DNA from 4 places in the Bradyrhizobium sp. 604_D8_N2_3 genome. Region 4 is predicted to be linked to each of the others. Evidence: predicted binding sites of a transcription regulator. Region 4 holds the regulator's gene; each other region holds the start of a gene.
The links. The regulator PhoB, encoded in region 4, activates phosphate uptake and scavenging genes when phosphate is short. The targets are predictions, from matches to a motif close to TGTCATNNANCTGTCAT.
Positions count from the first base shown of each region.

Region 1: ugpB (sn-glycerol-3-phosphate ABC transporter substrate-binding protein UgpB) is a predicted target of PhoB. The motif match lies at 3,436-3,452, and genes of this name have one in related genera.
Region 2: phnF (phosphonate metabolism transcriptional regulator PhnF) is a predicted target of PhoB. The motif match lies at 2,557-2,573, and genes of this name have one in related genera.
Region 3: AB7245_RS20070 (DUF47 domain-containing protein) is a predicted target of PhoB. The motif match lies at 4,730-4,746, and genes of this name have one in related genera.

Region 1 covers NZ_JBPWPM010000001.1:123,758-131,574, forward strand. Annotated here, with positions in the region: gene AB7245_RS00535 (TIGR02300 family protein) at 1-264, shown strand, start outside; tRNA gene AB7245_RS00540 (tRNA-Ala) at 361-436, shown strand; gene AB7245_RS00545 (GIY-YIG nuclease family protein) at 582-818, shown strand; gene AB7245_RS00550 (MarR family winged helix-turn-helix transcriptional regulator) at 868-1,326, opposite strand; gene AB7245_RS00555 (organic hydroperoxide resistance protein) at 1,481-1,906, shown strand; gene AB7245_RS00560 (CaiB/BaiF CoA transferase family protein) at 2,083-3,285, shown strand; gene ugpB (sn-glycerol-3-phosphate ABC transporter substrate-binding protein UgpB) at 3,506-4,822, shown strand; gene ugpA (sn-glycerol-3-phosphate ABC transporter permease UgpA) at 4,870-5,751, shown strand; gene ugpE (sn-glycerol-3-phosphate ABC transporter permease UgpE) at 5,751-6,599, shown strand; gene AB7245_RS00580 (sn-glycerol-3-phosphate import ATP-binding protein UgpC) at 6,620-7,705, shown strand.
Region 2 covers NZ_JBPWPM010000001.1:8,844,050-8,851,866, reverse strand. Annotated here, with positions in the region: gene phnE (phosphonate ABC transporter, permease protein PhnE) at 1-495, shown strand, start outside; gene AB7245_RS42585 (IS5 family transposase) at 697-1,656, shown strand; gene phnF (phosphonate metabolism transcriptional regulator PhnF) at 1,791-2,522, opposite strand; gene phnG (phosphonate C-P lyase system protein PhnG) at 2,643-3,107, shown strand; gene phnH (phosphonate C-P lyase system protein PhnH) at 3,112-3,720, shown strand; gene AB7245_RS42565 (carbon-phosphorus lyase complex subunit PhnI) at 3,725-4,828, shown strand; gene AB7245_RS42560 (alpha-D-ribose 1-methylphosphonate 5-phosphate C-P-lyase PhnJ) at 4,825-5,715, shown strand; gene phnK (phosphonate C-P lyase system protein PhnK) at 5,723-6,520, shown strand; gene phnL (phosphonate C-P lyase system protein PhnL) at 6,543-7,241, shown strand; gene AB7245_RS42545 (alpha-D-ribose 1-methylphosphonate 5-triphosphate diphosphatase) at 7,253-7,817, shown strand, end outside.
Region 3 covers NZ_JBPWPM010000001.1:4,256,753-4,264,569, reverse strand. Annotated here, with positions in the region: gene AB7245_RS20090 (hypothetical protein) at 125-703, opposite strand; gene AB7245_RS20085 (peptide chain release factor 3) at 935-2,554, opposite strand; gene sugE (quaternary ammonium compound efflux SMR transporter SugE) at 2,713-3,027, shown strand; gene AB7245_RS20075 (inorganic phosphate transporter) at 3,020-4,027, opposite strand; gene AB7245_RS20070 (DUF47 domain-containing protein) at 4,043-4,687, opposite strand; gene AB7245_RS20065 (branched-chain amino acid ABC transporter permease) at 4,844-5,812, opposite strand; gene AB7245_RS20060 (branched-chain amino acid ABC transporter permease) at 5,814-6,677, opposite strand; gene AB7245_RS20055 (ABC transporter substrate-binding protein) at 6,750-7,817, opposite strand, start outside.
Region 4 covers NZ_JBPWPM010000001.1:9,007,274-9,015,090, reverse strand. Annotated here, with positions in the region: gene pstB (phosphate ABC transporter ATP-binding protein PstB) at 1-790, shown strand, start outside; gene phoU (phosphate signaling complex protein PhoU) at 802-1,518, shown strand; gene phoB (phosphate regulon transcriptional regulator PhoB) at 1,534-2,241, shown strand; gene AB7245_RS43350 (GcrA family cell cycle regulator) at 2,476-2,988, opposite strand; gene AB7245_RS43345 (aspartate aminotransferase family protein) at 3,445-4,653, shown strand; gene argF (ornithine carbamoyltransferase) at 4,653-5,576, shown strand; gene AB7245_RS43335 (Hsp33 family molecular chaperone) at 5,833-6,840, shown strand; gene apaG (Co2+/Mg2+ efflux protein ApaG) at 6,993-7,385, opposite strand; gene AB7245_RS43325 (OpgC domain-containing protein) at 7,566-7,817, shown strand, end outside.

The DNA.
Region 1 (7,817 bases), 8.9 Mb from region 4:
GGCGCCGAACCTCGCCACACGCCGGCTGCCGACACCACGCCGGAGCCGGCAGAAGTCGAAGAGGTCTCGCTCGAGGAGGCCGACGCCGAGGAAAACACCGGCAAGGTCAAGGCCGCGGTGCCCGAATCCGAGGACGACATCGAGGTCGACGAGACCATCGAGGACGATGACGACGATGATTCGACCTTTATCGCCGACGACGAAGAGGGCGATGAGGACGTCACGGACATCATTGGTGATGTCGGAGGTGATGAAGAGACTTGAGATCAGCCCTGATCTGTGAAAAAGGGTGCACCGCGCGAGTCACCAGGCTCGGCGGTCGGGAGTGATCCACCAGGATCCTCCCAACTGGAAGACTAAGGGGCCATAGCTCAGCTGGGAGAGCGCTTGCATGGCATGCAAGAGGTCGGCGGTTCGATCCCGCCTGGCTCCACCAGCCTTCGCTGGCTTCGCCAGCTTCGGCTCGGCAAGCCCTATCGTAGCGAAGGCTGCCGCGGCGTAGCCCGAAGGGCGAAGCCGGGCCTCGGCAAAAGCTGATCCTGAGAGATACTGTCCATCCACTGCGCAAGGCGGGGGATAGGATGAAGTACGTCTACATTCTCGAAAGCCTCGATTCCGGCCATTTCTACATCGGCATCACTGATGATCTGCGAGCCCGGCTCGCAAAGCACAACGCCGGCGAAGTGCCACATACATCAAAGTATGGCCCATGGCGCATCAAGACCTGCATCGCTTTCAGCGATGAGGCTAAGGCTGTTGCGTTCGAGAAATATCTGAAATCGGCTTCGGGCCGCGCATTTGCAAAGAAGCGGCTTTGAGGAGAGAAACTCGCGGCGAGGTACGAGAGGATTGAGCTCGCCGCCCCCCCTACTCCCCGATCACCGCATTCAACCGATCCCGCAGCGCCACGATCTCGTCCTTCATCGCGACCAGTTCCGAGACCGAGCAATCCGACGCCGCCAGGATCGATTGCGGCACGGCGCGCGCTTTTTCCTTCAAGGCATGGCCCTGCGGGGTCAGCGCGATCAGCACCTGACGTTCGTCCTCGCGCGAGCGCGTGCGCCTGACGAGGTGGGCGGCCTCGAGGCGCTTGAGCAGCGGCGTCAGCGTGCCCGAATCCAGGAACAGCTTTTCGCCGATGTCCTTGACCGGCACGTCGTCGCGCTCCCACAGCACAAGCATCACCAGATATTGCGGGTAGGTCAGGCCGAGCCGGTCCAGCAGCGGCTTGTAGACCCGGTTGAAGGCATGCGCGGCCGAATAGACCGCGAAGCAGATCTGATTGTCGAGGCGCTGCGGGTCCAGCGCCGATAATTTCCGGGGCATCGAGAATCTCACGCGGTTTCCTCCATTCTGGGACCGGGCGGCCGTACATTCAATTGCGAACAATTAAATGTGAGGCATGCAAATTTCAATTGCGCGCAATCTAATTGTTTGCGATGTAGGTTCCACCCCAACCCGAAGACCTAAGGAGACGAAAATGTCAGTAAACGTCCTGTATAAGACCAGCGCCAAAGCCACCGGCGGCCGTGACGGCCATGCGGCGACCCTCGACGGCGCGCTCGACGTCAAGCTCACCACGCCGAAGGAACTCGGCGGCGGAGGCGGCGCCGGCAACAATCCCGAGCAGCTGTTTGCGGCCGGCTATGCCGCCTGCTTCATCGGCGCGATGAAGTTCGTGGCCTCGCAGGGCGGCCCGAAGGTTCCGGCTGACGCCTCGGTCACCTCCACCGTCGGCATCGGCCCGCGCGCGGCCGGCGGCTTCGGTCTCGACATCGATCTGGCCGTCTCGCTGCCGGGCCTTGCCCGCGCGGAAGCCGAGGCGCTGGTCGAGAAGGCCCACCAGGTGTGCCCCTACTCCAATGCCACGCGCGGCAATGTCGACGTTCGCCTGACGGTCGTCTGATCAAACGGCGGATTGGCTGGCCCGAGATCCCCCTCGGGCCGGCCGCTTCCGCTTGATTTGCCACGTTGCGGGATAGCGCAGCGGCGGCGCATGCGGCCCTACGCAGCAAGCCATTGCTGGCGCAAAAAAACCTCGCTAGGCCTGTGATCAATGATCGACACAGGGGAAGCGAAGGCATGACTGAAGCCGTTTTGGGCGCAATGAGCGGACTGCGCGTCATCGATCTCACGCGCGTGCTTGGCGGTCCCTACTGCACCCAGATCCTCGCCGACCACGGCGCCGACGTGATCAAGGTCGAGCCGCCCGCCGGCGACGAGGTGCGCGACTGGGGCCCTCCTTTCCACGAGGAAGACGCGGCCTATTTCATCGGCATCAACCGCAACAAGCGCTCGATCGGCCTCGACCTCGCCTCCGAAGGCGGCCGCCTCGTGCTGCTCAAGATGCTCGAGACCGCCGACGTCCTGATCGAGAATTTCAAGCCGGGCACGCTGGAGAAATGGGGCATCGGCAACGATGTGCTCAGCAAGAAATTCCCGCGCCTGGTGCATTGCCGGATCTGCGGCTTCGGCGCCGACGGTCCGCGCGGCGGCAATCCCGGCTATGACGCCATCATCCAGGCCATGACCGGCATGATCGCGGCGACCGGCTCGCCGGAGAGCGGACCGATGCGGATCGGCGTGCCGCTGGTCGACATCACCACCGGCCTCTATGCGGCGATCGGCATCCTGATGGCGCTGTCGGAACGGCAGCGCTCGGGCCAGGGCCAGTTCCTGGAGACGACGCTGTACGAGACCGGCCTCGCCATCATGCATCCGCACACCGCGAATTATTTCATGCACGGCAAGCCGCCGTCGCTCACCGGCAACGAGCATCCCAACCTCGTGCCCTACGCGATCTTCCCGACCAGGACCGACAACATCTTCATCGGCGTCGGCAATGACGGCACCTTCCGCAAGCTCGCCAAGGAGATCGGCAAGCCCGAGCTCGGCACCGATCCGCGCTTTGCCCGCAACAAGGACCGCATCGCCAATCGCGAGGCGCTGCGGGCCGAGCTTGCCGCCGTGTTCAGCCAGCACGAGGCCGAGCCGCTGTGCAATCGTCTGCTCGCCGCCGGCCTGCCCGCAGGTCCCGTGCAGAAGATCGACCAGGCCTTGACCAACCCGCACACGATCGCCCGCGGCGATGTCATCGAGAAGGACTGGTACAAGGGCGTGGCCTCGCCGATCCGGCTCGATCGCAGCAAGCCGAGCCTGCGCCGCCTGCCGCCGAAATTCAGCCAGCACTCCCAGGAGGTGCTGGGCGAGTTCGGCTACTCCAAATCGGAGATCGACGCGATGGTCGAAAAGGGCACCGTCTGCGGCCCCGAGCGCAAGCGCTAAACGCCCTCGCCGCCTCACCCGAGCAAATGCCGCACTGCGGCGCGGGCACGCATGTGCGCCGCGAACGGAGGAGGCTGCGCGCTCGGCATTCGCCTATTTGACGGCTTCCCATTTGGCCGCGCTTGCTGCTTTCGTTTCTCCCGCTTACACAGTCATGTGAACGTCATATGGCGCTGCTAGCGCAAGCGCTTCTTTTTGACGGCCCAAGGGAGGTTTCTTGATGGCTCTTCGACACTTTGGCGCGGCTGCCGCGCTTGCAGTCACCGTTGGTTTTGGCGCTTCGCCGGCGTGGGCAGTGACCGAAATCCAGTGGTGGCACGCGATGACCGGCGCCAACAACGACGTCATCGTCAAGCTCGCCACCGACTTCAACGCCTCTCAGACCGACTACAAGGTGATCCCGACCTACAAGGGCAACTATCCCGATACGATGAACGCCGGCATCGCGGCGTTCCGCGCCGGCAACGCCCCGCACATCATGCAGGTGTTCGAAGTCGGCACCGCGACCATGATGGCCGCGACCGGCGCCGTAAAACCCGTCTACAAGCTGATGGCCGAGGCCGGCGAGAAGTTCGACCCCAAGATCTACCTGCCCGCCATCACCGGCTACTATTCGACCTCGAAGGGCGAGATGCTGTCCTTCCCGTTCAACTCGTCGTCGACCGTCATGTGGGTCAACCTCGACGAGCTCAAGAAGGCGAACGTCGAGATCCCCAAGACCTGGCCCGAAACGTTCGAGGCCGCCAAGAAGCTGAAGGCTGCGGGTCATGACACCTGCGGCTTCTCCGGCTCCTGGGTCACCTGGGTCAATCTCGAGCAGCTCTCCGCCTGGCACAACGTGCCGCTCGCCAGCAAGGCCAACGGCCTCGACGGCTTCGACACCGTGCTGGAGTTCAACGGCCCGCTCCAGGTCAAGCATCTCGAAACCCTGGTCGAGCTGCAGAAGACCAAGACCTACGACTATGCCGGCCGCACCAACACCGGCGAAGGCCGCTTCACCTCCGGCGAATGCCCGATCTACCTGACCTCGTCGGCGTTCTTCGGCAACGTCAAGGCGCAGGCCAAGTTCAACTTCACCGCCGTGCCGATGCCATACTATCCGGACGTCAAGGGCGCGCCGCAGAACTCGATCATCGGCGGCGCTTCGCTCTGGGTGATGGGCGGCAAGTCGGCCGACGAATACAAGGGTGTCGCGAAGTTCCTGACCTTCCTCTCGGACACCGACCGCCAAGTCTACATCCACAAGGCCTCGGGCTATCTGCCGATCACCAAGGCGGCCTACGCCAAGGCGAAGGAAGAAGGCTTCTACAAGGATCAGCCCTATCTCGAGACCCCGCTGATCGAGCTGACCAACAAGGAGCCGACCGACAATTCGCGCGGTCTGCGCCTCGGCAACATGGTTCAGCTCCGTGACGTCTGGTCGGAAGAGATCGAGCAGGCGCTGGCCGGCAAGAAGACCGCCAAGCAGGCGCTGGATGCTGCCGTCGAGCGCGGCAACACGATGCTGCGCCAGTTCGAAAAGACTGCCGTCAAGTGAGGCGATGAGCGGCAGGCCGCAAGCCGGCCTGCCGCTCACCTGACATCATGCAAAAGCAAGCCATTTTCCAAGCAAAACTATTGCCCTACGCGCTGGTTGCGCCGCAGCTCGCGATCGTCCTGATTTTTTTCTACTGGCCGGCCGCGCAGGCGGTGATCCAATCCTTCCTGCTCCAGGACGCCTTCGGTCTGTCGACAAGCTTCGTCTGGTTCGAGAATTATCAGGACCTGTTCAAGGACCCGGCCTATTTCGAGGCGGTTGTCCGTACGTTCGTCTTTTCGTTCGCCATCGCCGTCTCGTCGCTGTCCTTCGCGCTCTTGCTCGCCGTGATGGCGGACAAGCCGCTGCGCGGCTCAATGCTCTACCGCACGCTGCTGATCTGGCCCTATGCGGTGGCGCCGCCCGTCGTCGGCGTGCTCTGGATCTTCATGCTGCATCCTTCGCTCGGCGTGCTGTCGCGCTATCTGCGCAACCTGGGCGTCGACTGGAATCCGCTGCTTGACGGCAACCAGGCGGCTGGGCTGATCATCCTCGCCGCGGCGTGGAAGCAGATCTCCTATAATTTCCTGTTCTTCCTCGCCGGCCTGCAAGCCATCCCCCGAAGCGTGTTCGAGGCCGCCGCGATCGACGGCGCCCGTCCGATGCGGCGGTTCTGGACAGTGACCTTCCCGCTGCTGTCGCCCACGATCTTCTTCCTGCTGGTCGTCAACATCGTTTACGCCTTCTTCGACACCTTCGGCATCATCGACACCATGACCCGCGGCGGTCCCGGCACATCGACGGTCACGCTGGTCTACAAGGTCTATTCTGACGGCCTGCTCGGCGGCAATCTCGGCAGCTCGGCGGCGCAGTCGGTGATCCTGATGGTCATGGTCATCGTGCTGACGGGAATCCAGTTCCGCTTCGTCGAACGCAAGGTGACCTACTGATGGTCGAAGAAGAGGGCTTTCGGCGCTACGTCGCCCACGCGATTCTCTGGATCGGGATCGCGATCGTCGCATTCCCGGTCTACATCGCGATCGTCGCCTCGACCCAGGACAACGCCCTGATCGCGAACGGGCAGATGTCGCTGCTGCCGGGCGGCCATTTCTTCGAGGTCTACTACAAGACCATCTTCGTCGGCACGAGCGGCTCGACCCGCGAGCCCGTCGGCAACATGATGCTGAACTCGCTGGTGATGGCGCTGGCAATCGCGATCGGCAAGATCGCGATCTCGATCATCTCGGCCTATGCGATCGTGTATTTCCGCTTTCCGTTCCGGATGGCGATCTTCTGGATCATCTTCATCACGTTGATGCTGCCGGTCGAGGTGCGCATCTATCCGACCTACAAGATCGTCGCCGATCTGCACATGCTCGACAGCTATGCTGGCCTCGCGCTGCCGCTGATCGCGTCGGCCACCGCGACGCTGCTGTTCCGCCAGTTCTTCATGACCGTGCCGGACGAGTTGCTGGAGGCCTCGCGCATCGACGGTGCCGGCCCCTTGCGTTTCTTCTGGGATACGCTGCTGCCGCTGTCGCGCACCAACATGGCGGCGCTGTTCGTGATCCTCTTCATCCTCGGCTGGAATCAATATCTCTGGCCGCTGCTGATCACAACGCGCGACGACATGCAGACCATCCAGGTCGGCATCCGCAAGATGATCACCACTACCGATGCGCTGACCGAATGGCCGATCGTGATGGCCACCGCCGTGCTCGCCATGCTGCCGCCGGTGTTCGTCGTCGTCGCCATGCAGAAATTGTTCGTGCGCGGCCTGGTCGAGACCGAGAAGTAGGTTTTTGGGAATGAGTTTTCATGGCTAACGTCACCCTGCGCAACGTCCGCAAGACCTATCCCGGCGGCTTCGAGGCCATCAAGGGCGTCAACGTCGATGTCGGCGACGGCCAGTTCTGCGTGCTGGTCGGTCCCTCCGGCTGCGGCAAGTCCACGCTGCTGCGCATGGTCGCAGGTCTCGAGACCGTCACCGGCGGCGAGATCGACATCGGCGGCCGAATCGTTAACCAGATCGAGCCCGCCGATCGCGACATCGCGATGGTGTTCCAGAACTACGCGCTCTATCCGCATATGAGCGTCTTCAACAACATGGCCTACGGCCTGCGCAACCGCGGCATGAAGGAGGCCGAGGTCAAGACCCGCGTCGACGAGGCCGCACGCGTGCTCGAGCTCACGCCGATGCTGGAGCGCAAGCCGCGCCAGCTCTCCGGCGGCCAGCGCCAGCGCGTCGCCATGGGCCGCGCCATCGTGCGCCAGCCGAAAGTCTTTCTGTTCGACGAGCCGCTGTCGAACCTCGATGCAAAGCTGCGCATCGCGATGCGGGTCGAGATCCGCAAATTGCAGCGCCGGCTCAACACGACCTCGATCTACGTCACCCACGACCAGCTCGAGGCGATGACGCTCGCCGATATTCTCGTGGTCATGAATGGCGGCCAGGTCGAGCAGGTCGGCAATCCGCTGGCGATCTACGAGAAGCCGGCGACGACCTTCGTCGCCTCCTTCATCGGGGCACCGCCGATGAACCTGATGTCGACGCGCGCCGATGAGATCAAATCGCAGCTCGACGGCAGCGCGACCGAGGCCGGCATCCTCGGCATCCGCCCGGAAGATTTCGTCATCACCGACCAGACCCCGGCCGGCGGTGTCGCACTGCCGCTGACCGTGGAAGCGATCGAGCGCGTCGGCGCCGAAACTTTCGTCTACGGCACGCGGGCCCAGGACGAGCAGCGCGTCGCCGCCACCCCCGGCGAGCTGCCGCCCGGCGAGGTCATCGTCCGCATTCCCGGAACCGAGGCCCCAGCCATCGGTGAGAGGATCCGCGTCGCCGCGGTACGGCCGAAGCTGCACCTTTTCAGCGGCGACGGGCGGACGCGGATCGAGGCCTGACCGGTTCCGAGGGCCGGCCGATCAAAAACGCGAAAAACAACCCCATGCACAGTAGCCGGGGGTTTGATTTCATTGAGATAAATCGGCGGCCGACTCGTCATGCCCGGGCTTG
Region 2 (7,817 bases), 160 kb from region 4:
ATCCTGCGTTTTCCGGTTCGCCGCTTCCTGGATTCGATCCGCGGCGTGGACACCCTGATCTGGGCGCTGGTCTGGATCAATGTCGTCGGCCTCGGCCCGTTCGCCGGTGTGCTGGCGATTGCCGTGTCGGATTTCGGTGCGTTCGGAAAACTGTTCTCGGAGGCGATCGAAGGCGCCGACCAGAAGCAGGTCGAAGGCGTCCGCGCCTCCGGCGGCAGTGCTTTGCACGAAATCCGCTTCGGCCTGCTGCCGCAGGTGCTGCCCGTGATCACCGGCCAGGTGCTCTATTTCATCGAATCCAACACGCGCTCGGCAACGATCATCGGCATCGTCGGCGCCGGCGGCATCGGCCTCCAGCTCGCCGAGCAGATCCGCGTGCTGGAATGGCAGCGGGTGTCGTTCCTGATCCTGATGATTCTGGTCGCCGTCGCCGCGATCGATTTCATCTCGAGCAAGTTGCGGTTTGCGATCATTGGGCGCAGGGCGGTGGCGTAGCTTTCTTCCTTCTCCCCTTGTGGGAGAAGGTGGCGCGAAGCGCCGGATGAGGGGTCTGCCTCCTCAAACTCAGATCGGTGTTTGCAGAGACATACCCCTCACCCGTCTCGTCGCTTCGCGACGAGCCACCCTCTCCCACAAGGGGCCTGTTGCGTAATTCGTCAATTGTGATTCCCTAGGGCAAAGCCTTGGAGGGTAGCGATGGCGGTCAAGCGGACGGGACAGCCGAGCTTTGTGGAAGCGCTGATGCCGAAGGGAGCCGGCGCCAATGCGGCGCTGGATCGGCTGGCTGGCCTGGTCAAGTGGTACCGGTTCGAGAAGCTGATCGGCCATTTGCGGGATGAAGGGGGGCCCGGTCGACCAGGCTATCCGGTGCTGGTGCTGTTTCGTGCTGTGCTGTTGCAGTCGCTGTATGGTCTTTCGGAGCGCGAACTCGAGGAAGCGCTGGGCGACCGGTTGTCGTTCAAGCGCTTCGTCGGTTTGAGCCTTGAGGATGCGACGCCCGACCACACGGTCCTGAACCGCTTCCGGAACCAGCTCGTTGAACAAGGCCTGCTGGAGAAGCTGTTTGGCGAACTGGATCGTCAGCTTGAGAATGCCGGCGTGATCCTCAAGCGCGGCACGATGCTGGATGCGACCTTGATCCAGGCAGTCTCGGCTCCGCCCAAGGAGGATCGCCCCTCAAACGATCCTGATGCCCGGTTTGCCAAACGGCAGGGCAAAAGCGGCTCGACCTTCGGCTACAAGGCCCATGTCGGTGTCGACGAAGGATCCGGCTTGATCCGCGCGGTGTTGACCACACCCGCTAACGTCAACGATACGACACCGGCGGACGCTTTGATCCGCGGCGATGAAGCCGTGGTCTGGGCCGATGCGGCTTACGACACCCATGCCCGACGGGCCCGGCTGAAGGCGGAAGGCAAGAAGCCCCGCATCGCTCGTCGGCCCAACAGACATCACCCGGAACTGCCGCCCAGGCTCAAACGCTACAACCTCCTCATCGCGCGTCGACGAGCCCAGGTCGAGACCACCTTCGCTACTCTCAAACGCCGCATGCGGCTGACCTGCATCCGCTACGTCGGTCTGATCAAGGCGACCGGGCAAGTCCTGCTCGCCTCGATCGCCTTCAACATGAGGCGGTGGGCCACGATCGCCGCGTGAGCTGCCCGCTCAGGGCGACAACTACAGATCTTGCCAGGCAATTGCCGGGACCAGGGCACTCGCTCCTGACGTCTTCAGCCTCAAGAGCCGATAACGCAACAGGCCCACAAGGGGAGAGGGGAAGAGAGCGCCGCTCACCCGTTCTCCACCAGAAACTCCACCCGCTCCGCCGCGAACCGCGAATGCTTCGTCACCAGCGGCTTGCCGGCGAGATCGTGGTCGGTCGCGTCGACCACCAGGATCGGCCGTCCCAGCGGCAGATCGAGCCGCGCGGCATCGGTTGCGTCCACGATGCCGGCGGTGATCCGGGTCGCGCCGCGACTGTAGTCGCGGACGCCGTAGTGCTCGAGCAGTTTCGTCATCGAGCGCGTCGCGGCGAATACCTCACCCGCGCCCGGGAACAATTCCGCTGACAGCCAGGTGGTGGAGACGCAGATCGGCGTGCGGTCGGCGAGGCGGATCGCCTCGATTCGCACCAGCGGTGCGCCGGCCTTCAATCCCAGTTCGCGCGCGAGTTCGCGGGTTGCGACGTCGCCGGACGCTTCGATCAGCCGGCCATGCGGTTCGCGGCCATCGGCGCCGACGATCTCGGAGAAGCGGGTGCGCGAGCGCAAGGGATAAGCGAGGCGCTGCGCCTCGACATAGGTTCCGCTGCCGCGTTCGGCGCGCACGATGCCGCGCTCGGCAAGCGCGGCCAGCGCGCGCCGCACGGTGTGGCGGTTCACCCGATAGGTTTCGGCGATCTCCATCTCGCCCGGCAGCTTGTCGCCGGCGGCAAAGCGGCCGTCGGCGATGCCGCGCTCGATGCCGTCGGCAACGAGGCGCCACAGCGCGACGCCCGAAGAGGCTGTGTCCTGCATGCTCATGTCGCCGAGAAGCCTACTTCAGAAATCACACGTTTGTCACGAAACAGTCATGGCGCTTCCGTATCAAGTTGTCTATTATCATAGACAACTTGGATTCGGCAAGTTCTGCAGAAAAGTTCGGTGGATTTGGTGACCCAGCACAACAACCAGCAAGTCCAGCGCAAGGCCGCGATGGCCGTGCTGGCGCACGCGGAGGCGGGCGAGATCGCCGCTCGCCTCCGCGCTCTCGCCCTGCCGGCGCATCAGGAGCTACGCGCGCCGGAAAACGGTCTCGTCATGCTGCGCGGCCGGGTCGGCGGCGACGGCGCGCCGTTCAATGTCGGTGAAGCCACGGTGTCTCGCGCAGCGGTCCGGCTCGCGAGCGGCGAGGTCGGCTTCGGCTACACGCTGGGGCGCGATGGCGAAAAGGCGCGGCTGATCGCGCTGTGCGACGCACTGGCGCAGTCCAGTGATTTCGGCGAGGCGGTGGAGCGTGACGTTATCGCGCCGTTGCGCGAGCAGCTTATGATCCAGCGCAAGCAGGCGGCCGCCGAGACCGCTGCGACGAAGGTTGATTTCTACACCATGGTGCGCGGTGAGGGGTGAGGCCATGACCACGATTGCGGAACTACCGCCGGGTTTCGTCGACAAGGTTCTGTCGGCCCAATCGACCTTTCGTTCGGTGATGGACGCGATGGCGCGGCCGGGCACGGTCCAGCGCATTGTGCCGATGGCGGGATCGCCCGGCCCGATGATGCGCGGCACCGCCGCGATCGCGCTGACGCTGTTCGATCACGACACGCCGCTCTGGCTCGATGCAAGGATGGCGGAGAGATCGGACGTGGTGAAATGGCTCAAGTTCCACACCGGCGCGCCGGTGGTGCAGGACTCTTCGATTGCGAGTTTCGCGCTGATCAGCGACGGCGCCTTGCTTCCGGCGCTCGAACGCTTCGCGCTCGGCACCAACGAATATCCGGATCGCTCGACCACAGTGATCCTTCAGGTCGAGAGCCTGGATTCGGGGCGCAGCTTCGAATTGCGTGGCCCCGGCATCGACGGTGTCGCGACGCTTCAGGCCTCGATCAGGCCTTTCGACCTGTTCGAACGGCTGCAGTTCAACGAGGCGCTGTTTCCGCGCGGCATCGATTTGGTGCTGGTCGCCGATGATGCCGTGGTTGCGATCCCGCGCACCACGCGTGTCGTGAACAAGGGAAGCTAGTCGCATGTATGTCGCAGTCAAAGGCGGCGAGCGCGCCATCGAGAACGCCCATCGCCTGCTCGCCAATGCGCGGCGTGGCGACCAGAGCGTTTCCGAGGTCACGCTGGATCAGATCTCGGAGCAGCTTGGCCTCGCCGTGGACCGCGTCATGAGCGAAGGGTCGCTCTATGACCGCGAGCTCGCGGCGCTCGCGATCAAGCAGGCGCGCGGGGACCTGATCGAGGCGATCTTCCTGGTCCGCGCCTTCCGCGCCACCCTGCCGCGCTTCGGCGCCAGCGAGCCGGTCGAGACCGGCGCGATGCGGGTGCAGCGGCGGGTGTCGGCGACCTTCAAGGACATTCCCGGCGGCCAGATCCTCGGGCCGACCTTCGACTACACGCATCGTCTGCTCGATCCCTCGCTTGGCCAGGGCTTTGTGCCTGAAGTGCCGGCGACGGCCGAAGCTTCGACGGCGCCCACGCCGCGTGTGACCGACATTCTGGGCCGCGACGGGCTGATCGAGTCCTCTCCGCGGGCCGAAGACGGCGCCAGCGTCGGCGATCTCACGCGCGAACCGCTGAACTTCCCGGCCGATCGCGACCTGCGCCTGCAAAACCTCGCGCGCGGTGACGAAGGCTTTCTGCTGGCGATGGGTTATTCCACCCAGCGTGGTTACGGCCGTAACCATCCTTTCGTCGGCGAGATCCGCTTCGGCGAGGTCGAGGTCGAATTTTTCGCGGAAGACGTCGGCTTCGCGGTGCCGCTCGGCTCCATCGAGCTCACCGAGTGCCAGATGGTCAACCAGTTCAAGGGTTCGGCGACGGAAGCGCCGTGCTTCACCCGCGGCTATGGTCTTGCCTTCGGCCAGAGCGAGCGCAAGACCATGTCGATGGCGCTGGTCGACCGGGCGCTGCGTGCCCGCGAGCTCGGCGAAGAGGCCGTAGCCCCGGCGCAAGATGAAGAATTCGTGATGTCGCATTCGGACAACGTCCAGGCGACCGGCTTCGTCGAGCATCTGAAGCTGCCGCATTATGTCGACTTCCAGTCCGAGCTCGGCCTCCTTCGCAAGCTGCGCAAGGAATTTGCCGAGGCCAATGCGCCCGACGCCATGAAGGAGGCCGCGGAATGAACGCGCCCGCCTACAATTTCGCCTATCTCGACGAGCAGACCAAGCGGATGATCCGCCGCGCGATCCTCAAGGCGATTGCTATTCCGGGTTATCAGGTGCCGTTCGCCAGCCGTGAAATGCCGATGCCCTATGGCTGGGGCACCGGCGGCGTGCAGGTGACCGCGGCGATCCTGGGGCCGCAGGATGTGCTGAAGGTGATCGACCAGGGTTCCGACGACACGACGAATGCGATCTCGATCCGCAAATTCTTCGCCAAGACCGCCGGCGTCGCCACGACCACGGCAACAGAAGATGCGACCGTGATCCAGACCCGTCACCGCATCCCGGAGACCGCGCTGCACGCGAACCAGGTGCTGGTCTATCAGGTGCCGATCCCGGAGCCGTTGCGTTTCCTCGAACCGCGCGAGACCGAGACGCGGCGCATGCATGCGCTGGCCGAATACGGCCTGATGCATGTGAAGCTCTACGAGGACATCGCCCGCTTCGGCCACATCGCCACCGCCTACGCCTATCCGGTGAAGGTGAACGCGCGCTACGTGATGGACCCGTCGCCGACGCCGAAATTCGACAATCCCAAGATGGACAATTGCCCGGCGCTGCAATTGTTCGGCGCCGGTCGCGAGAAGCGCATCTATGCGATCCCGCCCTATACGCAGGTGGTGTCGCTCGATTTCGAGGATCACCCGTTCGAGCCGTACCGCTTCAACGCGCCCTGCGCGCTGTGCGCGGCCGAGAATTCCTATCTCGACGAGATCGTCACCGACGACAAGGGCGGGCGCATGTTCGTGTGCTCGGACACCGACTATTGCGAGGGCCGCCAGGCCGCCGGCCATCACGGCAGCCTCAGCGCCGCGCCGTACAAGGACAAGGCGGGCTCACATGGCTGATCAAGACATGGCTGATCTCGATAAGCTCGAAAACGACCAGCCGCTGCTGGTCGCAGAATCCCTCAGCAAATCCTATGGCCGCATCGCCGCGTGCCGCGACGTGTCGTTCTCGCTCTACCCCGGCGAGGTGCTGGCGATCGTCGGCGAGTCCGGCTCGGGCAAGTCGACGCTGCTGCAAATGCTGTCGGGCCAGCTCGCGCCGAGCGCCGGCCAGGTGTCGTACCGGATGCGTGACGGCGTCACCCGCGATCTCACGAGCCTTGGCGAAGCCGAGCGACGCTTCCTGTTCCGCACCGACTGGGGCTATGTCCACCAGGATCCCGCGCAGGGCCTGCGCATGGCGGTCTCGGCCGGCGCCAATGTCGGCGAGCGGCTGATGGCGGTGGGCTGGAATCACTACGGCCGCATTCGCGATACCGCCTCGGACTGGCTCACCCGCGTCGAGATCGACATCGCGCGCATCGACGATGCACCGCGCACCTATTCCGGCGGCATGCGCCAGCGTCTCCAGATCGCGCGCAACCTCGTCACCGAGCCGCGGCTGGTGTTCATGGACGAGCCGACCGGCGGTCTGGACGTGTCTGTCCAGGCGCGCCTGCTCGACCTCGTGCGCAGCCTCGTCGCGGAGCTGCACCTCGCCGTCATCATCGTCACCCACGATCTCGCGGTCGCGCGACTGCTGTCGCATCGCGTGATGGTGATGAAGGGCGGCCGTGTCATCGAGACCGGTCTCACCGACCAGGTGCTCGATGACCCCCGCGAGCCCTATACCCAGCTCCTCGTCTCCTCGATTTTGCCGCCATAAGCCTTCCAAGATGAGTTTTCCGATGACCGCCATGATCGACATCGCCGCCGCGAAAAAGACCTTTACGATGCACCTGCAGGGCGGCATCGAATTGCCTGTCGTCAGCGGCGTGACCTTCCACGTCAACCCGGGCGAATGCGTCGTGCTCTCAGGCCCGTCCGGGGCCGGCAAGTCGTCGATCCTGAAGATGATCTTTGGCAACTACCGCTGCGACTCCGGCCGCATCGGCATCCGCCACCGCGGCGCGGTGGTCGATCTCGCCACCGCCGAGCCGCGGCAGGTCCTCAACATCCGCCGCTCCACCATCGGCTACGTCAGCCAGTTTTTGCGGGCGGTGCCGCGTGTTGCGACCATCGACGTCGTCGCGGAGCCACTGATCGTGAACGGCACGGCCCGCGCCGACGCACAGGCCCGCGCCGGCGAGTTGCTGCACCGCCTCAACATTCCTGAAAGACTCTGGCAGTTGCCGCCCGCGACTTTCTCCGGCGGCGAGCAGCAGCGCGTCAACATCGCGCGCGGCTTCATCTCGGAGCTGCCGATCCTGCTGCTGGACGAGCCGACCGCCTCGCTCGATGCCGCCAACCGCGCCGTCGTGGTCGATCTGGTCGCGGAGAAGAAGTGCCAGGGCGTCGCCATGGTCGCCATTGTCCACGACGACGAAATCCGCCATTTGATTGCCGACCGTATTGTTGACGTCACCAGCTTTGCCGCCGCCGCCTGAAGGAAATGGAAATGAACGCCAAGCCGAAGGACACAGTGATCGCCAACGCCAGGATCGTGCTGGCTGACCGGGTGATCGAGCAGGGCTGGCTCGCTCTCGCGGATGGACGCATCGCCGAGATCGGCGAGGGCAGGGCGCCTGCGGGCGCCGAGGATGCCGGCGGCGACCTCATCATGCCCGGCCTGATCGAGCTCCACACCGACCACCTCGAAGCGCATTACGTGCCGCGCCCAAAGGTGTTCTGGAACCCGGTCGCTGCCGTCATCTCCTATGACGGCCAGCTCGCGACGTCAGGCATCACCACCGTGTTCGACTCGCTCCGGGTCTGGCGCGAGGACGGCGCCGAGGAAGTCGATGGCCGCGCCGGCGTGCTCGCCGCCGCCATCACGACCGCCCGCGATGCCGACCTGCTGCGCGCCGACCACTTCCTGCATCTGCGCTGCGAAATCCCGATGCCGAGCGTGGTGGAGGAGGCCAAGGAGCTGATCGATCGTCCCGACGTCAAGCTGATGTCGCTGATGGACCACACGCCCGGCCAGCGCCAGTTCCGCGACGAGGTCAAGCTGCGCGACTATT
Region 3 (7,817 bases), 4.8 Mb from region 4:
TCGATTGGGCGCGGGTCGCAACTCTCGCGCCTCATGGTCAGGCGTGCAGGCTCGGGTCTGCAACAGCGCGGCCTTCATCCTGCGAGACCCGCGCAAGCGCAGTCCGCAAGATGCGGGGATAGAGCTATTTTCCAAGCTCGCGATTATCGACATAGCGGATCGCGATCGGACGCCCAGCCAGCGCTCCCCCGAGGCCGCTGGTGAATTTGAGCGGCAGGCAGGCTTTCAGCGATGAATTGATCGCGTTGAGATAGGTCGTTCGGGTATCGGCCGGGACGCCCGCGGTCGCATAGGTCAGCTGCGGCGGACCGATCATGCCGCCTGCCTTGTTGAAGCTGAAGCGCACCGCCATCTGCATGCCCGCGCGCGCATTGTCCGATGGCGGCGACCAGCAGGTGCGTAGCTCGGCGAAGAGATCGCCGATCGTATCGAGATCGTGATCCGGCTTCCGGTATTTGGCGCGATCAGCCTCCGTCGGCACGGTTTCGATCGTGAGCTGGAGGTTCTGACCGTAGGGATAATCGATCTCGGGAATGCAGGGGCCGGGCTCGAGCGGGCTGCAATAGTACGGCGTGCAGGGCCGGCCGGCGAGCACGCTGCAAGGCTCATGCGAAAACGGGATCGGATTGATCTGGCGGCGCTGCGCATCGGCGGCAACCGTCGATATCGCCAACATGAGGAAAACGAGGATGCCGCGCCACATGATGCGAGCTCACAATGTCACACGCACAAACGTGGCATTGCCAACGAACGCGTCAAGCCTGCGGCTGTTCACATGCTCGCGTTTAGCTCCGGTGTCGTCGCCCGGCTCGACCGGGCGACCAAGTACTCCGAGACGGCGGTGATGGAATCGAGAGGCTGCGGCGTACTGGATTCCCCGCCTACGCGGGGAATGACAGCGGAGTGTGGCCACGCAGCAAGCGCAGAGAGCGCCCTACCCCTTCTTCTTGACGTCCTTGACGTTCGTGAACTCGATGCCCTCGGCGCGCTCCCTGGCGTAGCCGAGATAGAACTCGTTTCTCGCCAGATACACGGGATCGCCGTCGACATCGTCGGCGATGCTCGAGGTGTTGGCCGCGATGAAAGTGTCGAGCTTCTTGCGATCTTCGGATGAGACCCAGCGGGCGAGCTGGAACTCGCTGACCTCGAACTCGACGGGCAGCGAATATTCCGCCTCGAGCCGTGCCTTCAGCACGTCAAGCTGCAGCGCCCCGACCACGCCGACCAGCGCCGGTGCGCCGTCGCGCGGGCGGAACACTTGCACAACGCCCTCTTCGGACATCTGCTGAAGCGCTTCCTTCAGCTTCTTCGCCTTCATCGCGTCGGTGAGACGCACGCGGCGGACGATTTCCGGCGCGAAGCTCGGTACGCCGACGAAGGTGAAATCCTCGCCCTCGGTCAGGGTGTCGCCGATGCGCAGCGTGCCGTGATTGGGAATACCGACGACGTCGCCGGCGAAGGCTTCGTCCGCGACCGACCGGTCCTGCGCGAAGAAGAATTGCGGGCTCGACAGCGGCATGCTCTTGCCGGTGCGCACCAGCTTGGCCTTCATGCCGCGGCTGAGCTTGCCGGAGCACAGGCGCGCAAAAGCAATGCGGTCGCGGTGGTTCGGATCCATGTTCGCCTGGATCTTGAACACGAAGGCGCTCATGCGCGGGTCGGTCGCCTCGATCTTGCGCTGGTCGCTCTCCTGCGCGCGCGGCTCCGGCGCGAACTTGCCGAGGCCTTCCAGGAGGTCGCCGACGCCGAAATTGCGCAGCGCGCTGCCGAAATAGACCGGCGTCAGATGCCCCTCGCGAAAGGCGGCGAGCTCGAACGGTTTTGAAGCCTCGGTGACGAGCTCGAGCTCGTCCTTCACCGCGGAGACGTCGAGATTGGCGTTGAGCTTGGCCAGTTCCGCGATCTCGATCTGCTGCGCCGCACCGGTCTTGGCGCCGCCGCCTTCGAGCAGGCGCACGCCGCCATTGGCGACGTCATAGGTGCCGAGGAAATCGCGGCCGCGGCCGACCGGCCAGGTCATCGGCGTGGTGTCGAGCGCCAGCGTCTTCTCGATCTCGTCGAGCAGCTCGAACACGTCGCGGCTTTCGCGGTCCATCTTGTTGATGAAGGTGATGATCGGAATGTCGCGCAGGCGGCAGACCTCGAACAGCTTTCGGGTGCGCGCCTCGATGCCCTTGGCAGCGTCGATCACCATGACGGCGGAGTCGACGGCCGTGAGCGTACGGTAGGTGTCCTCCGAAAAGTCCTCGTGGCCCGGCGTGTCCAGCAGATTGAACACGAGACCCTCGAACTCGAACGTCATGACCGAGGTCACGACCGAGATGCCGCGCTCGCGCTCGATCTTCATCCAGTCCGAACGGGTGTTGCGCCGCTCGCCCTTGGCCTTGACCTGGCCGGCGAGATTGATGGCGCCGCCGAACAGCAGCAGTTTCTCGGTCAGCGTGGTTTTGCCCGCGTCCGGGTGGGAGATGATCGCGAAGGTGCGCCGCCGCGCCACCTCGGTGGCGAGCGGGGAACGGGCCGGCGAGTCGGCTGATATGGCGATGTCGGACATGGCGGGAGCGTTTGGCAGGGAAAATGGGCCTGATCAAGCCTCATGTGGTGATTGCGGAGCCCTACGGCCAGCCCCATATCCGCTCCCGGGGAGGACGGCCTCCCCCCTCATCAGCATATCCGCCGCGGGGACGACCCTGCCTTGAATGGAGGGTCGTCATGGCCTGGAGCATCCTGTTCGTCGCCGGTCTTCTCGAGATTACCTGGGCGATCGGCCTGAAATACACCGAGGGCTTTACCAAGCTTGTTCCGTCCGTCATCACGCTCGTGGCGATGGCCGGCAGCGTCATTCTGCTCGGACTTGCTCTTAAAACACTGCCCGTCGGAACCGCCTATGCGGTCTGGACCGGCATCGGTGCGGTCGGTACCGCCGCGCTTGGCATCATTCTGTTCGGCGAGCCGGCCACGGCGTTCCGCCTCGCCAGCATCGGGCTGATCGTCGCCGGCATCGCTGGGCTGAAATTCGTCACCTGACGAAAATCTGGACCGCCCACCAGGTCAGCGCCGCGACAATGGCCGAGGCCGGGATCGTGATCACCCAGGCATAGACGATCGAGCTCGCGACGTTCCAGCGCACCGCCGAGACGCGGCGGGCCGCGCCGACGCCGACGATCGCGCCGGTAATGGTGTGGGTGGTCGAGACGGGAACGCCGAGGAAGGTCGCCATGAACAGGGTCGCTGCGCCGCCGGTTTCGGCGCAAAAGCCCTGCATCGGTGTCAGCTTGGTGATGCGCAGGCCCATGGTGCGGACGATGCGCCAGCCGCCCATCAGCGTGCCCAGCGCCATCGCGGCCTGGCAGGACAGCACCACCCAGAACGGTACCGAGAATTCACCGCCGAGATGCCCTTGCGAATAGAGCAGCACGGCGATGATGCCCATGGTCTTCTGGGCGTCATTGCCGCCATGGCCGAGCGAATAGAGCGAGGCGGAGGCGAATTGAAGGATGCGGAACGCGCGATCGACCGCAAACGGCGTCGAGCGCACCGAGAGCCAGGACACGATCGCGACCAGCATCATCGCGAGCAGGAAACCGACCAGCGGCGACAGCACGATCGCCAGCACCGCCTTGGACAGGCCGCTCCACACCGCCGCCGAGATCCCCGCCTTGGCCATGCCGCCGCCGACGAGGCCGCCGATCAGCGCATGCGACGACGAGGATGGGATGCCGAGCCCCCAGGTCACCAGGTTCCAGACGATCGCGCCGACGAGCGCCGCGAAGATCACCTGGGCGTCGACCACCGCGGGATCGATGATGCCGGTGCCGATGGTCTGGGCAACATGCAGCCCGAACACCATGAAGGCGATGAAATTGAAGAACGCGGCCCAGAGCACCGCGAATTGCGGCCGCAGCACGCGGGTGGACACGATGGTCGCGATCGAATTGGCGGCGTCGTGCAGGCCGTTCAGGAAGTCGAACAGCAGCGCGACGGCGATCAAGCCGACGAGGACAGGAAGTCCGAGCGCAGCATCCACGGCGCGACCCCTGCCCTAAACTTGCTCGATGACGATGCTGTTGATCTCGTTCGCGACGTCGTCGAAACGGTCGGCCACCTTTTCGAGATGGTCGTAGATCTCGACGCCGACGATGAAATCCATCGCGCTGCCATCACGGTGCTTGAGAAACAGCTCCTTCAGCCCGATGTCGTGGAGATCGTCGACCCGGCCCTCCAGCTTGCCCAGCTCTTCCGTGATCGCGGTCAGCATCGCGACGTTCGGGCCGATCGACTGCATCAGCGGCAACGCGCGCCCCACGAGATTGGCACATTCGATCAGGAGCCCGCCAATCTCCCGCATCGGCGGCTCGAACGTGCGGACCTCGAACAGCATCACGGCCTTGGCCGTCTGCTGCATCTGGTCGATGGCGTCGTCCATCGAGGTGATCAGGTTCTTGATGTCGCCGCGGTCGAACGGCGTGATGAAGGTGCGACGCACTGCCGTCAGCACCTCACGGGTGATGTTGTCGGCGTCGTTCTCGAACTGGTTGACGCGCTGGCAGTAGACCGGCGTCTCCTCGCCCCCGTTGAGCATGCCCTGGAGAGCGATCGAGCCCTGGATCACGGTCTGTGCATGGCGGTCGAACAGGTCGAAGAACCGTTCTTCCTTGGGCAGGAAAGCGCGAAACCATCGCATCATGGGGATAGGCTACCGGTTGGAAATGGCCCGGCCCGAATAGGCCGTCACAAAACTGTCATAGACCATTTCCGCTCCGCGCGCGTGTCATCTCACGCCCGCGGAGCAGGATCATCCACCGGATTCGCGCACCAATGAAATTGGTACGATATCAAAGGTTTATAGCGAGCGCCGGAAGTAATGGGCGATTTCGCCGATGACGCCGCGACGGAAGGTGAGCACGCAGACCACGAAGATCGAGCCCTGGATCACCGTCACCCATTGGCCAAAACCCGCCAGATATTGCTGCATGGCGATGATCGCGAAGGCACCAACCACGGGGCCGAAGATGGTGCCGAGACCGCCAACCAGCGTCATCAGCACGACCTCGCCCGACATCGTCCAGTGCACGTCGGTGAGCGAGGCATTCTGCGCCACGAACACCTTCAGCGATCCGGCAAAGCCGGCCAGCGTGCCGGACAGGACGAAAGCCAGGAATTTATATTGGTCGGTCCGGTAGCCGAGCGAGATCGCGCGCGGCTCGTTCTCGCGGATCGACTTCAGCACTTCACCGAACGGTGAGTTGATGATGCGGTAGATCAGCAGGAAGCCGGCGAGGAAGCCGACCAGCACGACGTAATAAAGCACCGTCGGCTTGGAGAGATCGAGCAAACCGAACATCCGCCCCTGCGGAATGCCCTGGATGCCGTCCTCACCATGGGTGAACGGCGCCTGGAGGTAGATGAAGTACAGGAGCTGCGACAGCGCCAGCGTGATCATCGAGAAATAGATGCCCTGGCGGCGGATCGAGATATAGCCGGTGATGAGCGACAGCCCGAACGCCGCGGCGATTCCGACGAGGATGCCGAGCTCCGGCGGCAACGCCCACACTTTCAGCGCGTGCGCGCTGCAATAGCCGGCGGTGCCCATGAACATTGCGTGGCCGAACGACAACAGGCCGCCATAGCCGATCAGCAGGTTGAAGGCGCAGGCAAGCAGCGCAAAGCACAGCGCCTGCATCACGAAGAACGGATAGACGCCCGTGAAGGGCACCGACGCCAGCAGCAGCGCCATCACCACGAACACGACCATCTCGTCACGCATCGCGCGCGGGGTTACCGGCAGCGTGTCGTCCGTCAAGGCTGTCATATCAGGCCGCCCTTCCCGTCAGTCCCGTTGGCTTCACCAAGAGCACCAGCACCATCAGCACGAACACGACGGTGTTCGAGGCCTCGGGGTAGAAATACTTGGTCAGGCCCTCGATCACACCGAGCGCAAAGCCGGTGATGATGGAGCCCATGATCGATCCCATGCCGCCGATCACGACCACCGCGAACACGACGATGATGAGGTCGGCGCCCATCAACGGCCGCACCTGGTTGATCGGCGCCGAGAGCACACCGGCGAGCGCGGCAAGGCCGACGCCAAGACCGTAGGTCAGCGTAATCATGCGCGGCACGTTGATGCCGAAAGCGCGCACCAGCGTCGGATTTTCGGTGGCAGCGCGCAGGTTAGCACCGAGCCGCGTCTTCTCGATCAGGAACCAGGTGGCGATACACACCACCAGCGAGAAGATGACGACCCAGCCGCGATAGATCGGCAGGAACATGAAGCCGAGATTCATGCCGCCCTTGAGCTGGTCCGGAATGGCATAAGGCAGACCGGAGGAGCCGAAATAGTTCTGGAACACGCCCTGCACGATCAGCGCGATGCCGAAGGTCAGGAGCAGACCGTAGAGGTGGTCGAGCCCGGTCAGCCATTGCAGCATGGTCCGTTCCAGGATCATGCCGAAGATGCCGACGATAACAGGCGCGATCAGCAGCGCCCACCAGTAGTTGATTCCGCCGAGGCTCAGCAGGAAATAGGCAACGAACGCGCCCATCATGTAGAGCGCGCCGTGGGCGAAATTGATGATGTTGAGCATGCCGAAGATCACGGCAAGCCCGAGACTGAGCAGCGCGTAGAACGAGCCGTTGATCAATCCCACCAGTAGCTGAGCGTAAAGAGCCTGCATCGATCCCGCACCCGGTCCCTTCGGCGTTGCCTGAAAATCGCCCGCAGGCCTGATCGCCTGCGGGCGGTTATCTTACTTCTTCAAGAGCGCGCACTTGCTCTCGGACAGCGGCGTGAAAGCCTGGTCGCCCGGCACGGTGCCGACCAGCTTGTAGAAGTCCCACGGCCCCTTGGACTCCGAGGGCTTCTTCACCTCGAACAGGTAGGCGCTGTGGATGGTGCGGCCGTTCGGCTGGATCTCGCCCTTGCCGAACAGGTCGTCCTCCGTCGGCAACGACTTCATCTTCTCGACGACCTTGACGCCGTCATGGGGATTGCCGCCGAGCGCTTCCAGCGTCTTGAGATAGTGACGCACGCCCGCATAGACGCCGGCCTGCACCATGGTGGGCGGCGCGTTGTTCTTCATCTTGTCGGAGAAGCGCTTGGAGAAGGCCCGGGTCTTGTCGTCCATGTCCCAATAGAACGTCTCGGTGAAGTTGAGGCCCTGCGCGGTCTCGAGGCCAATCGCCTTGACGTCGGTGAGGAACAGCAGCAGCGCCGCGAGCTTCTGTCCGCCCTTGACGATGCCGAACTCGGCCGCCTGCTTGATCGAGTTGGTGGTGTCGCCGCCGGCATTGGCAAGGCCGATGATCTTGGCCTTGGACGCCTGCGCCTGCAGCAGGAATGACGAGAAGTCGGGCGTGTTGAGTGGATGCTTGACGCCGCCGACGACCTTGCCGCCGTTGGCGGTGACCACGGCCGTGGTATCGCGCTCGAGCGCCGCACCGAAGGCGTAGTCCGCGGTCAGGAAGAACCAGCTGTCGCCACCGGCCTTCACCAGAGCCTGACCCGTGGTGTGGGCCAGCATGTAGGTGTCGTAGGTCCAATGCACCGTATTGGGCGAGCACTGCGCGTTGGTGAGGTCCGAGGTCGCGGCGCCCGAGTTGATGTAGACGCCATTCTTTTCCTTGATGACGTTGTTGACGGCGAGCGCCACGCCGGAGTTCGGCACGTCAACGATGATGTCGACCTTGTCGACGTCGAACCATTGCCGCGCGATCGCGGTGCCGATGTCGGGCTTGTTCTGGTGATCGCCGGAGATGATGTCGATCTTCCAGCCCTTCGCCGCAAGGCCGGAATCTTCGACGGCCATCTGGGCGGC
Region 4 (7,817 bases):
CGGTGGTTTGCCCCAGGCGCCGGTGCTGCCCGAAGCTCCGGCCAAGGTGACGGTGCGCAACCTCAATTTCTATTACGGCGAGCACCACGCGCTGAAGAACATCAATCTGGCGCTCGGCACCAACCGCGTCACGGCGTTCATCGGCCCGTCTGGCTGCGGCAAGTCGACCCTGCTGCGCATCTTCAATCGGATGTACGACCTCTATCCGGGCCAGCGCGTCACCGGTCAGCTCATGCTCGACCAGACCAACGTCCTCGACCCCAAGCTGGACCTCAATTTGCTGCGCGCCCGCGTCGGCATGGTGTTCCAGAAGCCGACGCCGTTCCCGATGACGATCTACGAAAACATCGCCTTCGGCATCCGTCTCTATGAGAAGATCTCGAAGTCCGAGATGGACGACCGCGTCGAGAAGGCGCTGCGCGGCGGCGCGCTGTGGAACGAGGTCAAGGACAAGCTCAACGCCTCCGGCCTGTCGCTCTCCGGCGGCCAGCAGCAGCGCCTCTGCATCGCCCGCACGGTCGCGGTGCGGCCCGAGGTGATCTTGTTCGACGAGCCCTGCTCGGCGCTCGACCCGATCTCGACCGCCAAGGTCGAGGAGCTGATCCAGGAGCTGTCCGAGAACTACACGATCGCGATCGTCACCCACAACATGCAGCAGGCGGCGCGCGTCTCCGACAAGACCGCCTTCATGTATCTCGGCGAGCTGATCGAGTTCGACGACACCAGCAAGATCTTCACGTCGCCGACCGACCGGCGCACGCAGGATTACATCACCGGCCGGTTCGGCTGAGGAGACGGAACATGGGTTCTGAACATACCGCAAAGGCCTTCGACACCGACCTCCAGGAACTCACGCGCCTGGTCGCCGAGATGGGCGGCATCGCCGAGCGCATGATCGTCGATTCCGTCGACGCGCTGATCCGCCGCGACGTCGCGCTCGGCCAGCGCGTCGTGACCATCGACGCCGAGCTCGACGCGCTCCAGAAGAAGATCGAGGAGCGCGCCGTTCTCACCATCGCGCGCCGCCAGCCGATGGCGGTGGATCTGCGCGAGATCGTCGGCGCCATGCGCGTCGCGACCGATCTCGAGCGGATCGGCGACCTCGCCAAGAACATGGGCAAGCGCGTCGCGGCGCTGGAGACGGATTTCCATCCGCTCAAGCTGTTCCGCGGTCTGGAGCACATGACCGACCTCGTGCAGCAACAGGTCAAGTCGGTGCTGGACGCCTATGCCGCGCACGATCTGCCGGCGGCAATGGCGGTGTGGAAGGGCGACGAGGAAGTCGACGCCATCTGCACCTCGCTGTTCCGCGAGCTCCTCACCTACATGATGGAGGATCCGCGCAACATCTCGTTCTGCATCCATCTGATGTTCTGCGCCAAGAACATCGAGCGCATCGGTGACCACGCCACCAACATCGCCGAGACCGTGTTCTACATGATCGAGGGCCAGGCGATCACCGACAAGCGGCCGAAGGGCGACATGACGACCTTCGCCACGACGGTCCCGAACACTTAAGGAGCGACGAACACCATGGGCGCACGCATTATGGTGGTTGAGGACGAGGAAGCTCTCACCGAGCTTCTCCGCTACAACCTCGAAGGCGACGGCTATGACGTCGAGACGGTGATGCGCGGCGACGATGCCGACACCCGCCTCAAGGAGCACATCCCCGATTTGATCGTGCTCGACTGGATGCTGCCGGGCCTCTCCGGCATCGAGCTGTGCCGGCGGCTGCGCACCCGGCCCGAGACCAAGCAGCTCCCGATCATCATGCTCACCGCGCGCGGCGAGGAGAGCGAGCGGGTGCGGGGCCTTGCGACCGGCGCCGACGACTACATCGTCAAGCCGTTCTCGGTCCCGGAGCTGCTGGCACGCGTGAAGGGCCTGCTCAGGCGCGCCAGCCCCGAGCGGCTCGCCACCGTGCTCGCCTATGGCGACATCGAGCTCGACCGCGACAAGCGTCGCGTGGCGCGCTCGGGCCGGCCGATCGATCTCGGCCCGACCGAATATCGCCTGCTGGAGTTCTTCCTGGAGCATCCCGGCCGCGTGTTCTCGCGCGAGCAGCTGCTCGACAGCGTCTGGGGCCGTGACATCTACATCGACGAGCGCACCGTCGACGTCCATATCGGGCGCCTGCGCAAGCTGCTCAATCTCGGCCGCGAGCAGGACCCGATCCGCACCGTCCGCGGCGCGGGCTACGCACTGGACGATCGCTTTGCGAAGGCGGAGCAAGCGTAAGGGGTTGCTGTGGCAGACGTGATTTAGCGGGCTGCCACCGCATCCTCGATGTCGTCCCTGCGAACGCAGGGACCCATAACCACAGGGAGTGGTTTGGCGAAGACTCGGAGTGATCATCCCGCGCAATAACTACGCGCCGGGATTATGGGTCCCTGCGTTCGCAGGGACGACACCGAGTGAGTTGAGCCGTCATCGCGTGACGGCGCCGTCTTCGTAGTCAGCTAATCCGATACCTCAGCGCGGACCCGGCTTCGCCGGCGCGCGCCGGCGATCGGCCGCGGGCTGATACGCCACGCGCGAGTGCTGGGCGCAGTAGGGCAGGCCGGAGAGCGCCTTGCCGCCGCAGAAGAAGAAATCCGGGCTCGAGGGATCGCCGACCGGCCAGTGGCAGGTGGCCTCGTTCAGCTCCAGCAGCGACAGCCGCTGGCTCATCGGCACGACGTTGTCGTAGGTGACCGGTTCGGCCTCGACCTCGACTTCGAAGGCTTGCGCCAGCGCGGTGTTGCCGCGCGCGATCGGGCGGGTCACCCGCATCATGTGCTGGGCGGGGCGTGCCTTGCGCGGCCGCGGCGCTGCCGATGAAGGGCTCTTGGCGCGGCCCGACAGGCCGAGCCGGTGCACTTTGCCGATTACGGCATTGCGGGTCACATTGCCGAGTTCAGCGGCGATCTGGCTGGCCGAAAGCCCGGCCTCCCAGAGCTTTTTCAGCTGCTCGACGCGATCATCCGACCAGGTCAAAACGGTCATTGCACCCTTTCCTTCGCCGGCGCCTGCCATCCTGGCGGCCGCACGGCGAATGCCTAAGCTTCGAAAAACCCGTGCCGCCAGAATCCCTTAAGGCTCGCCGGGCGCACCAGATGCGCCCGAACGCTTACGCCGGTACATGAGGACTTAGAGGATCAGAACTGCTGCACGAGATGTCGTATCTGACAAGCCAAACGCTACAATATGGCGTGACTCACGCGCAAGAGTCCGCCGACTCGCTTCCACATGTTCCGTGGCGGAAATACGCAAAATCGCCACCGCAAGACTACGGATTCTGCGTTTCGCGAGGCTTTCCGGGCGGCATTGACACCGGTTTCACCAGGCATAAGATAGTCTCGCGTGCCGCCCTTAAAAGGCGGCACGTTTCGTTTTCCGGGCCGGTCAATGGTGCGTTGCGCAATGCACGCTCACGCCGTCCGCAACATTCAAGTGATCGTCATGACTAACAGCGCAGCGCCGCATTTGCTCCCCGTTTTCGCCAGGTCCGACCTCGGTTTCGAGCGCGGTGAAGGCTGCTGGCTGATTGCGACCAATGGCGATCGCTATCTCGATTTCACCTCGGGCGTGGCGGTGAATGCGCTCGGCCATGCTCACCCTGCGTTGGTCAAAGCGTTGCAAGAGCAGGCCACCAAACTCTGGCACATGTCGAACCTGTTCCAGAGCCCGGACGGCGAGAAGCTCGCCGCGCGTCTGTGCAACGAAAGCTTCGCGGACTTCGTGTTCTTCTGCAATTCCGGCGCCGAAGCGCTGGAAGGTGTGATCAAGCTCGTCCGCCATCATCACTTCTCCAAGGGTCATCCGGAACGTTACCGCATCATCACCTTCGAAGGCGCCTTCCACGGCCGCACGCTGGCAACGCTCGCCGCGACCGGTTCGGCAAAATATCTCGAAGGGTTTGGCCCGCCGATGGACGGCTTCGACCAGGTCCCGCATGGCGATATCGACGCCGTCAAGAAGGCGATCGGTCCGCAGACCGCCGGCATCCTGATCGAGCCGATCCAGGGCGAGGGTGGCGTGCGTTCGGCAACGCCCGCCTTCCTGAGGGCGTTGCGCCAGCTCTGCGATGAGAAGGGCCTGCTGCTCGCGTTCGACGAGGTGCAGACCGGCATGGGCCGCACCGGCGATCTGTTCGCGCATCGCCGCACCGGCGTCACGCCTGACGTGATGTCGCTGGCCAAAGCGCTCGGTGGCGGCTTCCCGATCGGCGCGGTGCTGGCGACCGCGGACGCGGCTGCCGGCATGGGGCCCGGCTCGCACGGCTCGACCTTCGGCGGCAATCCGCTCGCGATCTCGGCTGCCAACGCCGTCCTCGACGTCATGCTCAAGCCCGGCTTCTTCGATCACGTGCAGAAGATGTCGCTGCTGCTCAAGCAGAAGCTCGCCTCCGTGATCGATCGTTATCCTGACATCGTCAGCGAAGTGCGCGGCGAAGGCCTTCTGATCGGCATCAAGGCCGTGGTGCCATCAGGCGATCTCGGCGCGGCATTGCGCAACGAAAAATTGCTCACGGTCGGCGCCGGCGACAATGTCGTGCGCTTCCTGCCGCCCTTGATCGTCACCGAAGCCGAAATCGAGGACAGCGTCGGGCGGCTCGAGCGCGCCTGCGCCGCGATCTCGTCCAGTCAGACCAAGCGGGCGGCGAGCTGATGAGCAAGTCCCCGAAGCACTTTCTGGATATCAACGAGCTCCCGTTGTCGGAGCTCAAGAGCATGCTCGCGGCCTCCTCCGCCATGAAGGCGAAGCAGAAAGCGCACCAGCCGGTGAAGCCGCTGGAAGGCAAGACGCTGGCGATGATCTTCGAGCGTCCCTCCACGCGCACCCGCGTCTCGTTCGACGTCGCCATGCGCCAGCTCGGCGGCGAGCCCATCATGCTGACCGGCGCCGAGATGCAGCTCGGCCGCGGCGAGACCATCGCCGACACGGCGCGCGTGCTGTCGCGCTATGTCGACGCCATCATGATCCGCATCCTCAATCACGAGGCCCTGCTGGAGCTGGCGGAATATGCGACGGTGCCCGTCATCAACGGCCTGACACGGCGCTCGCACCCTTGCCAGGTGATGGCCGACCTCATGACCTACGAAGAGCATCGCGGCCCGATCGAGGGCAGGACGGTGGCCTGGACCGGCGACGACAACAACGTGCTGGCGTCCTGGGCGCATGCCGCCGAGCGCTTCAAGTTCAAGCTCAATGTCGCGACGCCGCCGGAGCTTGCGCCGAAAAAGGTAATGCGGGACTTCATCAAGGCCACCGGCGCGCCGATCGTGCTCGGCACCGATCCCGAGGCCGCCGTGAAGGGGGCCGACTGCGTCGTCACCGACACCTGGGTGTCGATGGGCGACAAGGAAGGTGAGCACCGTCACAACGTGCTCAAGCCCTATCAGGTCAATTCGAAGCTGATGTCGCTGGCCAAGCCCGATGCGCTGTTCATGCATTGCCTGCCCGCCCATCGCGGCGAGGAGGTCACCGACGAAGTGATCGACGGCCCGCAATCGGTCGTGTTCGACGAGGCCGAAAACCGCCTGCATGCGCAGAAGGGCATTCTGGCCTGGTGCTTTGACGCGGTGAAGTAATCTCACTTGTAGCCCGGATGGAGCGCAGCGAAATCCGGGTTTGTGTCCGCAGTTGGAGTGGTCCCGGATTGGGCTACGCTCCATCCGGGCTACGCGGGCTATCGCGTAATCCTGTGGCTATGGGTCCCGTATCAGCGCTTTGCGCGCGCCGGGACGACATCGAATTTGCAGGATCCTGAGCGATCATAAGTGCATCCGGAACACACCACCCTTGAGCCCTCTTCCATTTTCCTCCATCGACCCCAGATAAAGCGCCATGGTTTCCCAATCCCCTGACATGAATACCGGGCCTGAAGGCCCGGTTCGCGCACCATCAGCGGTTCCCATCGATGACGCCGTGCTGCCTTACGAGGTCGACGCACTCGACGTGCGCGGCCGCCTCGTGCGGCTCGGTCCCGCGCTCGACGAGATCCTGACCAAGCACGATTATCCCGCTGCCGTGGGCAAGCTGCTCGGCGAGGCCATCGTGCTGACGACGCTGCTCGGCTCGGCGCTGAAGTTCGAGGGCCGCTTCATCCTCCAGGCCCAGACCGACGGTCCGGTGTCGTTCCTGGTCGTCGACTACATGGCGCCGGATCGCCTGCGCGCCTATGCGCGCTACGATGCCGAGCGCCTCGGCGAGACAAAAGATTCCGGCACGCTTCTCGGTAACGGTCATCTCGCCATGACCATCGACCAGGGTCCCGACATGAGCCGCTACCAGGGTCTGGTCGCGCTCGACGGCGGCAGCCTGGAAGATGCCGCCCACGAATATTTCCTGCGCTCCGAGCAGATCCCGACGCGCGTGCGTCTCGCGGTCGGCGAGGAGTGGCGCTCGAACGACGGCGGCAAGCATCGCTGGCGCGCCGGCGGCATGCTGATGCAGTTCCTGCCGAAGGCGCCCGAGCGCGCGCGGCAGGCCGATTTGCATCCCGGCGATGCGCCCGAAGGCGCGGAGGTGCATGCTGTCGCCGAAGACGACGCCTGGGTCGAGGCGCGTTCGCTGGTCGAGACCGTCGAGGACGTCGAGCTGATCGACCCCGAACTCTCCGGCGAGCGGCTGCTGTTCCGCCTGTTCCACGAGCGTGGCGTGCGCGTGTTCAATCCGCTGGTGCTGAAGGCGCAATGCTCCTGCTCGCGCGACGCGGTTGGTGCGATGTTGAAGAGCTTCTCGCCCGACGACCGCGCCGCCATGGTCAAGGACGACAAGGTCGTCGTGACCTGCGAGTTCTGCTCGTCGGTGTACCAGTTCACGCCGCACGAGGCCGGCGTGGAAGACGCGTAGGCGTCGCATCCTCCGTCGTTGCGCGCGCAGCGAAGCAATCCAGTCGTAGGGTGGGCAAAGCGCAGCGTGCCCACTATCTTATGCGCCACGTTTGGAATGGTGGGCACGGCGCTTTGCGCCTTTGCCCACCCTACGGCGCCTACGGCACCGGGCTAATTCAACACCCGCTTGTTGTCCGGGCTGTCCAGCGAGAACGTCGGCACGTCGATCTCGAAGCGTTCGCCGCTTTCACTGACCATCTGGTAGCGGCCGGTCATGAAGCCCGAGGCGGTCGCGAGCGGCACGCCGGAGGTGTATTCGAAGCGCTCGCCGGGAGCCAGGGTCGGCTGCTCGCCGACGACGCCCTCGCCCCTGACCTCCTGCTGGCGGCCGGTGGCGTCGGTGATGATCCAGTGCCGCGTCTTCAGCTGCACGGTTTCGTCGCCGGAATTGGTGATGACGATGGTGTAGGACCAGAAATAGCGGGAGCGGTCAGCCGACGACTGCTCCGGAACAAAGTTCGGCTCGACGGTCACTTCGATCTGGCGGGTCACGGCGCGATACATGGCGGCCATCATAACGAAAACCCGGCCGGGAACCAACGCCCGCAGGCGGTTTTGGTGACATCGTGCCGCCAGAATTGCCGAGGAAGTAGACCCAATGTGATCCGGCCGCTTTGCGAGACGACGGCCGGACCTGTACACTCCATGACACGTCGCGATTTGCGGAAGGGTTTCGAACCCCCGATGACCATTGCCGACCAAGTGACGGGATCGACGATCGCGGGAACCGGCAAGCCTGCGGAGGCCAGACCTGCGGAGGCGAAGCCGCGCTCCGCCGCGCCGGCCATCACGCTGCCCGCCATCGGCGAGCGCGAGCTCCGGCTCGACCTGTTCCGCGGGCTCGCGCTGTGGCTGATCTTCGTCGACCATCTGCCGCCGAGCCTTTTGACCTGGTTCACGATCCGCAATTACGGCTTCAGCGACGCCACCGAGATC